DNA from 4 places in the Bradyrhizobium sp. JR4.1 genome. Region 1 is predicted to be linked to each of the others. Evidence: predicted binding sites of a transcription regulator. Region 1 holds the regulator's gene; each other region holds the start of a gene.
What was found. Region 1 encodes LexA, which represses DNA repair genes until DNA is damaged. Its sites were predicted from a motif close to TGTTCNNNNTGTGTTCNG; they were not measured.
Positions count from the first base shown of each region.

Region 2: the regulator LexA is predicted to act here: its motif matches at 1,827-1,844, upstream of ABIB90_RS10330 (DUF3072 domain-containing protein).
Region 3: the regulator LexA is predicted to act here: its motif matches at 1,891-1,908, upstream of ABIB90_RS09615 (three-Cys-motif partner protein TcmP).
Region 4: the regulator LexA is predicted to act here: its motif matches at 2,241-2,258, upstream of ABIB90_RS07590 (helicase-related protein).

Region 1 covers NZ_JBEPRY010000003.1:10,130-13,222, reverse strand. Annotated here, with positions in the region: gene ABIB90_RS08520 (molybdopterin molybdotransferase MoeA) at 1-1,211, shown strand, start outside; gene lexA (transcriptional repressor LexA) at 1,388-2,089, shown strand; gene ABIB90_RS08510 (hypothetical protein) at 2,542-2,976, shown strand.
Region 2 covers NZ_JBEPRY010000003.1:377,123-380,215, reverse strand. Annotated here, with positions in the region: gene ABIB90_RS10350 (hypothetical protein) at 1-385, shown strand, start outside; gene ABIB90_RS10345 (hypothetical protein) at 665-904, shown strand; gene ABIB90_RS10340 (hypothetical protein) at 1,021-1,263, shown strand; gene ABIB90_RS10335 (hypothetical protein) at 1,269-1,538, shown strand; gene ABIB90_RS10330 (DUF3072 domain-containing protein) at 1,566-1,769, opposite strand; gene ABIB90_RS10325 (acyltransferase family protein) at 1,901-2,923, opposite strand.
Region 3 covers NZ_JBEPRY010000003.1:231,757-234,849, forward strand. Annotated here, with positions in the region: gene ilvD (dihydroxy-acid dehydratase) at 1-865, shown strand, start outside; gene ABIB90_RS09605 (hypothetical protein) at 1,096-1,419, shown strand; tRNA gene ABIB90_RS09610 (tRNA-Ser) at 1,691-1,780, shown strand; gene ABIB90_RS09615 (three-Cys-motif partner protein TcmP) at 1,943-3,093, shown strand, end outside.
Region 4 covers NZ_JBEPRY010000002.1:501,061-504,153, forward strand. Annotated here, with positions in the region: gene ABIB90_RS07590 (helicase-related protein) at 1-1,974, opposite strand, end outside; gene ABIB90_RS07595 (DUF3108 domain-containing protein) at 2,567-3,093, opposite strand, start outside.

The DNA of each region.
Region 1 (3,093 bases):
TGGCCTTGATGCCGGTTTCCGACGCGCTTGCCGCGGTGCTGGCGGGTGCAGAGCCGCTGCCGGAAGAAATGATCTCCCTCGACGAGGCCTACCATCGCGTGCTCGCGCGTGACGTCGCGGCGCGGCGCACGCAGCCGCCGCAGGCGATGTCGGCGATGGACGGCTACGCGGTGCGCGCGGCCGATGCCGCGACGATCGATTCGGAGCTGACCGTCATCGGCGAAGTCGCGGCGGGCCGACCGTTCGCCGGGACGATCGGCGCCGGCGAGGCCGTACGGATCTTCACCGGCGCGGTCGTTCCCGGTGGCGCGGACGCCGTCGTGATCCAGGAGGACACGGTCGCCGCCGGCCAGCGGATCACGATCAAGGAAGCCGCGATCGCCGGACGGCACATCCGCCCCGCCGGCGTCGATTTCCGCGAGGGCGACGTGCTCCTGCGCAAGGGAAGTCGTCTCACCGAGCGCGACCTCGCGCTCGCCGCCGGAATGAATTATCCGCACCTTGCCGTTTTCAGGCGTCCGAAGGTCGCGATTCTCGCCACCGGCGACGAGCTGGTGATGCCGGGCACCACGCCCGGCCACGGCCAGATCGTCTATTCCAACGGTTACGCCCTGCACGCGCTCGCCCGCAGCGAGGGCGCCGAGACCATCGACCTCGGTATTGCCGCCGACACGCTGGAGGCGACCACCGCGGGCATCCGCCGCGCCCGTGAGAGCGGCGCCGACATCCTGATCACGACCGGCGGCGCATCAGTCGGCGACCACGATCTGGTCCAGCAGGCACTGAGGGACGAAGGCATCGCGATGGCGTTCTGGAAGATCGCGATGCGGCCAGGCAAGCCGATGATGCATGGGCGCCTCGGCGCAATGGGTGTGATCGGCCTGCCGGGCAATCCCGTATCGTCCTACGTGTGCGCTTTCCTGTTCATGGTGCCGCTGATTCGCGCCCTGTCGGGCCGTTCAGTGATTCACCATCGCCGCGAACGCGCCGTGCTCGGCCGCGGCGTCGGCGCCAACGACCAGCGCGAGGACTATCTGCGCGCGCATCTGGAGGAGCGTGACGATGGCACACGCGTCGTTCTTCCCGTCAACCATCAGGACTCTTCGCTGCTTGCGAATCTCGCTGCAGCACAGGTACTTCTCGTGCGCGCACCATTCGCGCCGAAGGCCGAAGCCGGCACAGCTTGCGAAGTGTTGCGGCTCCCCGTCTGAGCACCCCCGCAACGCGCGTTCCGCGGAGTTTGCTCTGTTCACGGTAAATTAAGCAGTTGCGGAACATGTATCGAACATATAGTGTCCGTTCATGATTTGTTTCGAGCATGTAGCGGCTTATTGCCGAATTCTGCGTCTCGGAATCGGACGACATCAACCGGGGGACTTTGGTCGAGATGTTAACGCGCAAACAATACGAGCTTCTGCGGTTCATCAGTGAACGTCTGAAGGAAAGCGGCGTGCCGCCCTCCTTCGACGAGATGAAGGATGCGCTCGATCTGCGCTCGAAGTCGGGCATCCATCGCCTGATCACGGCGCTCGAGGAGCGTGGCTTCATCCGACGCCTGCCCAACCGCGCCCGTGCGATTGAAGTCATCAAGCTGCCGGAGCTCCAGGCAGCCGCCGGCAGCCGCCGCGGCTTCACCCCGAGCGTCATCGAGGGCAATCTCGGCAAGGTGCGTGCGGGCTCCAGCCTGCCCGCGGACGAGGGCGAACGCCCCGTGGCGGTACCGGTGATGGGCCGCATCGCGGCCGGCACGCCGATCGAGGCGTTGCAGACACGCAGCCACACCATCAGCGTACCGCCCGACATGCTCGGCTCGGGCGAACATTACGCGCTGGAAGTGCGCGGTGATTCCATGGTTGATGCCGGCATCCTTGACGGCGACATGGCGCTGATTCAGCGCAACGAGAGCGCCGATACCGGCGACATCGTGGTGGCGCTGATCGACGACGAGGAAGCGACGCTGAAGCGCTTCCGCCGTCGCGGCGCCTCGATCGCGCTCGAGCCCGCCAACGCTGCATATGAGGTCCGCATCCTGCCGCCCAATCGGGTGAAGATTCAGGGCAAGCTGATCGGGCTTTACCGGAAGTACTGATACCGGACGTACTTGATACCTGGAGAAGTTGGCGCCTCGCGCGCTTCCGATCGGCATCGCCGGTCAGAGATTGGAGCGGATCATCGTCCGCTCCGGCTGGATAGTCTTTCTGGTTCTGCACAGACTATCCGGCCCCTCCTCCGGCGCTGGCTCCTCGCGACGCCCACGAAGCAGCACCGAAACAGCACCGCTTCGCGGCTCGGGTGTGCGAGGAAACAGCGACCAGCGATCGAGGTCGTTGCACCAGCCGGCAAGATTCGCGCATGCGCCTCCCGAATGCATCGCAACTCGCTTTGTTCCTATTGAATTCGGGAAAGATAATGTGATCGCGGCTTGCGGAAACCAGCCGCAGATTTGCCCACAACCGAGCAGAGCTTTCGTGCTTCAACTCTGATAGAGGCCTGCGCCTCGATAAGAGACGCGGGTTGCTATCCCAGCATGAGGAGCACCCGATGTGTGACTACAGCCTGCATGCCGTCGCGTCGCGCCCCGCCGAAGTCGGCGAGACGATCGTCTCGACAAATTTCCGCGGCACCTCGACGCGCGGCTTCGCCTCCGCAGCCGATCCGTCTGTTGCCGTCTGCCTGCTGCCGGGAACGGAGCTCGCCTTCGCAGACGACGTCCGCTACGACAATCGCTGGATCTGGACGCGGACCATCAATTCCCGCGTGGGCAAGTTCGGCAAGATCGATCCGCACGTTCCCGACCGCCATCATGACGCGATCGAATTCCCCGACGGCAAATTTGTGCTGGTGACGCAGCTCGTCGAAGGCCAGCGCGCGACCGTGCTGCAACTGCCTGTGACCCAGTCGGTCATCGAGCGCGAGCACAAGGCGCAGATCATCGCCGACAGGCAGCCGACCGTCACGCACCTGCCGATCGGCTGAAACAGCCGCCCTCCGGCTACGAGGTCGGAGGTCAGGATTGAATTGCCATCGCCGGCGCCGTGGCCGGCGAGATGGTGTGGTTTGCGCCAGCGAATCCGAGCGGACGCACCGACCCGC
Region 2 (3,093 bases), 370 kb from region 1:
TTTCGGTGCGGGATTCAAAATTCCGATATTCGATATCGGCCTCTCGGGGGATCTGACAAGAGAAGAGCTGAACGAGACCAGCTCTGATGGAATTACGTTTAACCTTCACCCCGACAACTACGCTGTATGTACAGGATTCAAGAAGCGGATTATTCCGGAAGGCGTTGGCGTCTATCATTGTATCGGCGAGCAAAAATACGCAACCTTTGCCTACGCGCTCGAAAACAAGGCTGGCTCAGTAGGCTGCCACTATAAAATATCGCTAGTGAAAAAGATCAGTGGTAGTGCCAAGATCCCTGTTTGGGGGCCAGTGGAATTCGGACCGAGTGGCTCCTATGGAGATACAGCTGGGTACGACATGGCTGTAGCAGCGCCGCCAAAGTAGGAGCGCTAGCGCCTGTCATGCCCTCGAACCTCTATTGAACGGCAGCTTGCAAAAGCTAGGCTGCCTTTCACGGAGGCGGGCGCATGGCATCAAGAATCGTAAGCGATTCTAAATCTCTTTCCTTGCTCCGCAACATGAGGACTAAGCGGCGAAGGACGCGAGGAGACGCGAGCTTGAGGAGACTGCGGTGACAATCGGCTCAATTTGGCGCGCCCAAAGATTGTGCATTACCTGAGCGCGAGGCCTCTTTGCTCGCCCGGTCCGACCTTGGGGGATTCAATGCGTTTTAGAACGGCACTTTTGGTTGCTTCACTCGTGGCGCCGTGGTGTGCGGCTCCGGACACGGCAAGGGCTGCGGGCAGCATGACGCTCTGCCTGCAGGCTGGCTTCTCGCAAGCCTGCTGCAAAGCCGAGGAAGCGAAGGGCGGTTTCAACGGTGACGGTGCCGATGCCACTGCGCGCCGCTGGAATAGTCTTGCTATGTGCAAGAGCGGGAGTGCGCAGAAGATCAAGCGCTAGAAGACGAGCCCCTTCACGCGAAGCACCTCCACAGCGCTAACCGGGCCCTCAGAACGGTGATCCAAAACCGCGGAATTTGGCCACCTCACTCACGGGTGGACAGGCTTGTTTAGCCGTTGGCAGATGAACTCCTCGCGGAGATGACGCGACTAACCGCCATGGCCAATATTCTAGGCGAGCTTCTGTTCGCACTGATCCGCTCGATTGTTGCTGGATGGGCGTATGCGCTCTGGGTCAAACTGGCGACATGGCTCGAGCCGAGGATCCAACGGCGTTGGGTGAAGGTTGCCGTAGGAGGTCTCCTCGGCCTGGCAGCCTTTTTCATGATTCCGATACTGATTGGGCTGTTGGGCCTTTGAAGACCATGAAATCCGTTCTCATCGTCGCCTTGGCAATCGGGGCGCTCGTTTCGACGGTGCTGCTCGTCATGGAGCAGCTCACCGACTACTCCATCGCCGTGATGGCATGGGAGATGCCGGGCATATCCGCAGCTTACCTTTTCTGGGGAGCTGTCGGCAGTTCCGTTTTCCTGGGCGTCGCCATCACTTGGGCCGTGAATGCCATCGTTTACGGGGCGCCCGCCTTCGTCGTCCTTACGGTCTTCAAGCTGGCAATTCGCGGTTCGCCGAAGTGACCTGACAATGACGGTGATGCCAGATATTTACTTCTCGAGCCCGGCCTTCTGCCGCATCGTATCGATTAGCTCTGAGGCCTCTGCCTTGGTCAGATCCTTCTTGGGCAGCTCCTTGTGGGCCTGCTCGGCGAGGGTCTTGAGGTAAGATTCCTGGGCACCGGTCATCGGGTCGTCGCCGGAGACCCAATCCTTCGGATCCTTTTGGGTGTTGTCCGCGGTGTTGTCAGCCATCTTGTTGTCAGTCACGGCGATCTCTCCTTTTCAGGTTCAATGCCGGCTGACGCCTTTTGTTCCTTATTTGTTCGTGACTCGCTCATGACGCAGCAAGGGTCGCACTTGCCCGGATTCAGCGTCGGGAGTGATCAAGGAACGGCCGGCAGCGATCGGCGTCTGCGCATCACACTTATCTTGCGACTTGCCTTGCGTCCCCAATCGAGGATCGGTGTCTCAACGGCGACGTGCAAGGCGGCGGCGAGACCGATGGAGAGCAGGATGCCGGCGATGATTGTCCCGACGATCGACAGACGCCACAGTCCGTCAAAGCTGGCGATCCATTTCACCACCAGATAATGGACGATATACAGCGCGTACGAAATCTTGCCGAGCCATTGCAGGACCGGTGAGAAGGATCGTCCTTCGGTCTCGGCAGCGATCACAGCATGGATCAGCAATCCCGCACCTACGCCATAGGTCAGGACGCGCGCGAACTGTGCGTCGATCGCGCCGTGCACGAAAATCCAGTACCAGCCGGCCACGAACAGGCCCGCGGAAACGGCTGGGAAGTGGCGCGAAAAGCGCAATCGTCCGCTTCTCTGGAGATAGGCGATGACAACGCCGGCACCGAATTCCAGCACCAGCGGATGAAAGTAGATCCCGAACTCAAGGCCGAAGACGAGAGCAAGAATGACCAGGCCGAATCCGGCGAACAAGATCTCGAACAGCCGGTCCGGCTTGATCGCCAAGACGACCGCGACGGCGACATAGAAGTGCAGTTCGAAAGCCAGCGACCACGCCGGCCCGAGGTACCAATTCGGATATGTCCATGCGAAGATGGTTCCGAGGTCGAGAGCGGGGCGGTCGCCCGGCGCAAGCGCGATCCAGGAAGAGCTGACAAACGCCGCCAGCAACACCAGCCAATAGAGCGGAAAAATTCGGAGGGCCCGTCTGAAAGCGAAATCCAGCGGGTTGTGTTGTGCCGTCGCCGTGGTCGCGATGATGAAGCCGGAGATCACGAAGAAGATGTCGACGCCGCTCGCGAGAATCGTCAGCGCGCCCTCGGCGAGCTCCGGCCCGACCATATCGGGTCGCGCACTGATTGCGTGTCCACAGACCACCGACAGCGCAGCGACCCCGCGCATCGCCTGTACACCCGCGAAGATCCGCACAAAGCCCCGCCACGCTTATTGATACGCAATCTAGGCGAGAAACCCATTAAGGAACAGTTGCGCTGATGCGATAGAAAGGCTGCTGGAGCGAGCGCCCCATCCTTCGAGGCGACCGCTTCGCGGCCTCCTCAGGATGAGGCTCAGCTGCATCCATCCGCGTTGAAATGCTG
Region 3 (3,093 bases), 220 kb from region 1:
CGGCGGCATCATGGGCATCCTGGGCGAGCTCGACCGCGCCGGTCTGATCGACACCTCGGTCTCGACCGTGCACGCGCCGACCATGAGCGATGCGCTGGAGCGCTGGGACATCAAGCGCTCGAAGAGCGAGTCCGTCCGCACCTTCTTCCGGGCTTCGCCAGGCGGCATCCCGACCCAAATCGCCTTCAGCCAGGAGCGTCGCTACGACGAGCTCGATACCGACCGCGAGAAGGGCGTCGTCCGCAACCTCGAGCACGCCTTCAGCAAGGACGGCGGTCTTGCGGTGCTCTACGGCAACCTCGCGCAGGACGGCTGCATCGTGAAGACCGCCGGCGTCGACGCCTCGATCCTGAAATTCTCCGGCCCCGCCCGCGTGTTCGAGAGCCAGGATGCGGCGGTGGAAGGCATTCTGGGCGGCAAGGTCGTTGCCGGCGAAGTCGTGGTCATCATCTATGAAGGCCCGCGCGGCGGCCCCGGCATGCAGGAGATGCTGTATCCGACCAGCTATCTGAAATCGATGGGGCTCGGCAAAGCCTGCGCGCTCGTCACCGACGGACGCTTCTCGGGCGGCTCGTCGGGCCTGTCGATCGGCCATCTGTCGCCGGAAGCGGCCGAAGGCGGCAACATCGGTCTGGTCAGGACCGGCGATCGCATCGCCATCGACATCCCGAACCGCAGCATCACGCTGGAGGTCTCCGACGAGGAGCTCGCCAGCCGCCGCGCCGCGGAAGAGGCGAAGGGCGATGCCGCCTGGCAGGCGATCGGCCGCAAGCGCAACGTCTCGACCGCGCTTCAGGCCTACGCCGCGCTCACCACCAGCGCCGCGCGCGGCGCGGTGCGCGAGGTGAAGCGTCGTCCGAAGTAGGAGCGTCTCGTGCGAGCGTGACCGCAAGCAGCACGCATGGTCAACAAGTTCTGAACGGCCGGCGAAAGCCGGCCGTTTGCATTAAGGATGCCCCGACGAACTTCGGCAACGCAAGGTTTTGCCGCGTATACTGATGCGACCTTCGCAAATCCATTTCGGGCAATTGGGGCACCACACTAATGTCTCGCACTCTCGCTGTCGTTTTCTCGACCGTCGTCGCTGCGATTTCCATGACCGGCGCGGCTTCCGCCGGCTGTTACAATTGCTACACACCCCCGCCGTGCACGACCTGTTACCAGCAGCAATACGTGCAGCCGCAATACCGCACCGTCGACGAGACCGTGATGGTGTCGCCCGGCGCCGTCGTGGCGCACCGCGCGCCGGCGCAGTACCGCACCGTGATGGTGCCGCAGACTGTGATGGTGGCGCCGCCGAGCGTCCAGTACGAGCGCATCCCGCCCCAATACGCCACGCGCCAGCGCGTCGAGATGGTCCAGCCGGGTTATTCTTATTACGCGCCAGTGCAGATGGGCTGCGCGTCCTGCGGGTACTGAGCCAACGCGGAGACGAAGAATTCAACGGCGCTCCTCAGAGGGCGCCGTTTTTCTTTGCAGCCGGCAAACCAGGTCCGGAAAGGGAGGCGACTCCAAACCGGACCTCAACCAGAGACGTCTTGGGAGATGCCGCCAGTGTCCGGGATTGCTGAGAAGCGCATACTAAGGGAACAGACTGACGCCGCCTGACAGGTTGGGTGTTTGGGGCAGGGCACCAACTTCGCGTTGCCACGCCCCGCCGACTACGTTAAGCGACAGCAATTCCGGGTTTGGAAGGGTGGCCGAGTGGTTTAAGGCACCGGTCTTGAAAACCGGCGTGCCCGCAAGGGTACCGTGGGTTCGAATCCCACCCCTTCCGCCAGTCAAGCCAAAAACTCAAATAAAATCAGACTTTGGCGGTTTTGGCTCACCAAAAGCTACTAACCAATACCGTAGCTTGCGCTTGGGGGAGCCAAGGGCTAATTACCTGGACGGAACAAATAGAGAACAATATGGTGCGTGTCGAATCTGCGGAGTAACGTGCATGCTGGCAACGAATCCACCCGAGGTTGTGCAAGGAACGACTCCATTGGCAGGTGCAAAATTTTTTGACGAAAGATCGGATCAATCGGAAACTAAAGCGAGGATTATTCAGAAATACTTTTACGCCTGGGCCAACGTGATCATACCGAGTGCAAAACTGCATGGAGGCAAGATTGCCTACATCGATCTTTATGCTGGACCCGGACGCTATAAGGACGGCGCTGCGTCAACGCCGCTCCTCGTGTTGGAGCACGCTATCGAAGATAAGAACATGTGCGACATGTTGGTGACTATCTTCAACGACGCGGATGGAAACCATACAGCGACGTTGCAAGGAGAAATCGACGCGCTGCCCGGCATAGAGAAGCTCAAATACAAGCCGACCGTGAATTGTGGCGAGATTGGTGCCGACGCCGAAAAGGAACTTTCCGAAACTCGATTGGTACCTTCCTTCACGTTCGTTGATCCGTTTGGCTATAAGGGGCTGTCGCTCAAAATCGTAAATGGCGTCATTAAAGATTGGGGATGCGATTGCGTCTTTTTCTTCAACTATGGACGCATCAATGCTGGTCTTTCGAACGACTTGGTCAAGAAACACATGGACGCTCTGTTCGGTGTCGAACGTGCAGATGATCTGCGCAAGAAGATCGAAGGAAAATCGCCTGACGAGCGTGAGACGCTAATCCTTGAAGAGCTATCACAGGCTATCAAAGGCATGGGTGGAAAATTCGTGCTGCCGTTTCGTTTCAAGCGTGGTGCGCGAACCTCGCATAGTTTGATCTTCGTATCGAAGCACTTTAAAGGCTACGAGATCATGAAAGGGATCATGGCAAGCGAAAGCTCGACTGATGATCAGGGCGTTGCTTCATTCACATACTCCCCGGCAGACGCTTCCACTCCTCTGTTGTTCTCGCTATTGCAACCGTTCGACAAGCTACTAGCGGATTTGCCCAAGGTGTTTGCAGGCGAGACGCTAACGATGCGCCAGATTTACGAAGATCATTCCGTTGATACCCCGTACACGGACAAGAACTACAAAGAGGCTCTTAGACAACTTGAAGCGTCAGGAGTGATCACGGCTGATCCACCAGCAGCGCAGCGACCCAAACGGGCGGGCTCCGTCACCTTCGCGGACCGCGTAAAGGTTACGTT
Region 4 (3,093 bases), on a different contig from region 1:
GGCGATCTTCGGGCGCTCCAGCACGCCGAGCGCCTCGACGAGCTGATAGGCGATGCCGCGGGCGATGCCGGTGACGTCCTCGGCCTTGCTGAGCTCGAACAGCGGCCCGAGCAGCTTTTCGATATGCGTCTTGAGCCAGAGCTCGAGCCGGGCCTGCACCTTGTCTCGAGGGGCGCCCGTGAGGCGTTCGTCGGAGATGATGCGGATGCGCGGATGCAGCGCGTCCTCTGCGGCAGACAGCCGCGCCACGGCATCGCCGGTCCAGCGGATGACGCCTTCCGAGGTCAGCACGAACTGCTCGTCCGGCGCATTGCCCAGTTTTTCGGCGCGCGCGTTGATCTCGCCGGCGAGCACGGCCTGCGCTGCAGCCTGCAACGCTTTCGCATCGGAGCCGGCTTCCGCCGCATCCGGTGCAAAGGTGAAGCCATCGAGGCGGCCGATGACATGGCCTTCGACGATGACTTCGCCGGTCTTGCCGATTTCAGTATTCAAGCTCGTGTTCTCCCGCAGGCGGCGCATCAATACACTGGTCCGGCGATCAACGAAACGCTCAGTCAAGCGTTCATGGAGCGCATCCGATAATTTATTTTCGACCTCGCGGGCGATCCCCTGCCACCGTTCGGGGTCTTTCAGCCAGTCGGGACGGTTGGCGACGAAGGTCCAGGTGCGAATCTGCGCGATCCGGGCCGACAGCGTGTCGATATCGCCGTCGACGCGGTCGGCCTGGTCGATCTGGGTCCTGAACCAGGCGTCGGGGATGCACCCCTTCCGCATCAGGAAGCCGTACAGCGTGGTGACCAGCTCGGCATGGGCGGCCGGCGACAGCTTTCGATAATCGGGGATTTGGCAGGCCTCCCACAGCCGTTCCACCGCATCCTTGCCGTGCGCGACATCGCGCACCTCGGCGTCGCGGGCGGCGTGGTCGAGCACGCGCATGTCCTCGGCGATGGGCGCGCGCGTCAGCGCCTCGTGGCCGGGGGCCAGGTTCAGCGAGACCTGGAGCGCCCCGAGGGAAGCGAAATCCAGCTTCGAATTGCGCCATTGCAAAACCTTCACGGGATCGAAGGTGTGGTTCTGCAGCGCATTGACGAGCTCGGGCTCGAACGGTGCGCAGCGGCCGGTGGTGCCGAAGGTGCCGTTGCGGGTGGCGCGGCCGGCGCGGCCGGCGATCTGGCCGAATTCGGACGGCGTCAGGCGGCGGAACTGGTAGCCGTCGAACTTGCGGTCGGAGGCAAAGGCGACGTGGTCGACGTCGAGATTGAGGCCCATGCCGACGGCGTCGGTGGCGACGAGGTAATCGACCTCGCCGTTCTGGAACATCGCAACCTGCGCGTTTCGGGTGCGCGGCGACAGCGAGCCCAGCACCACGGCGGCGCCGCCATGCTGGCGGCGGATCAGCTCGGCGATGGCGTAGACCTCGTCGGCCGAGAAGGCGACGATGGCGGTGCGCCGCGGCTGCCGCGTGATCTTGCGGTCGCCGGCGAATTCCAGCTGCGACAGCCGCGGCCGCGTGATCATGGAGACGCCCGGCAGCAGCCGCTCGATAATCGGCCGCATGGTCGCAGCGCCCAGCAGCAGCGTCTCGTCGCGGCCGCGGCGGTTGAGGATGCGGTCAGTGAAGACGTGGCCGCGTTCCAGATCAGACGCGATCTGCACCTCGTCGACGGCGAGGAACGAGACGTCGAGATCCCGCGGCATCGCCTCGACAGTCGAGACCCAGTAGCGCGGCGATTTCGGCTTGATCTTTTCCTCGCCGGTCACAAGCGCGACGGCGTCGGGGCCGACCCTTGCTGCGATCTTGTTGTAGACCTCGCGCGCCAGCAGGCGCAGCGGCAGCCCGATCATGCCGGAGGGATGCGCGAGCATCCGCTCGATGGCGAGATGGGTCTTGCCGGTGTTGGTGGGACCAAGCACCGCAGTGACGCCGGCGCCGGGAAGCCGCTCGGAAGCGAAGGGGGAGGAGGAAAAAGGCATCTGGAGGATTAGGTAATGGCGATTGGGGCGAATGTCAGTGCTGTTTTGGGGCGAGGGCGCGAAGGGCCGGCCTCACACGCTGGTGTCATCGCCCGGCTCGACCGGGCGATCCAGTATTCCAGAGGCGGCGCAGATCAAACCGAGAGGGCGCGGCGTACTGGATGCCCCGGTCAAGCCGGGGCATGACGGCGGAGAATGCGGCGCCCTTCCCCGAACCTCGCGCAACTGTCTCACTTTGCGACGCTTTTCCCGTTGGCTTTAAGCTTCGGAACGAGTTGAGAACGAATCGCGGCCGAATCGCTGACTCCCCCTTGAGTCCTGTTCCGTTCTCGCAAGATGTCGCGGGAGGCTTATTGGGTTCGCACTAGATGGAGTTTTGGCCCGCCGCACAAGCGACGTTTCGGTGGCGGATTCGTTAAAGCTGGGGACGGCGCGGAGTCGAATCAGAATCGGGGAGGAGTCAAATGGATTCCCGGCCCTGGAGCCCTCCCAAACAAAAAGTGCGAAAACAACCCCATGCACAGTAGGGATGCCATTGAAATCGCTTGCGTTTATTTTCGCCAAAAAGGGAGATTCAGCACGGGACGCCCCTCTACTGCGTCTTCGCGATCCTGGGCGGCTGGGCCGTGGTGATGAAGCTGGTGGCTTCCAGCATGGCCGGCCCGAGCGGGGTCGGCACTTTCAGCCAAAACGGGACCAGGATGCGCGTTCCCGCGATCGGCGCGAACGCGACCTCGATGTTGCGCTGGGCGGCGAGATATTTGATCACGGGACGGTCGGGAATGTAGCCGGCGATGGGCACGAAATACAGCGAGCAGACCACGACCTGGCCGTGATAGCCCTTCTCCGCCTTCACGTTCTCCATACGCTTGAAATCGAGCTTGAGCTCGTAGCGCATGCGGCCGTCGAACACGGCGGCGCTGCCGTGGCAGGCGTCCGCCGACAGCACCTCGCCGGTGCCTGAGACGCGCACCAGCGAGGCCGTCATCGGGTCCCAGACGCCGCGGCGATGCGCGTCGGTGACGACGATGCGGTCGGGATCGACCGGCGGCTCCGGCAGGATGGCAAAATCCTTCACATTGCCCTTGTCGAGCGTGATGCGGATCTCTTCGGTCTTCT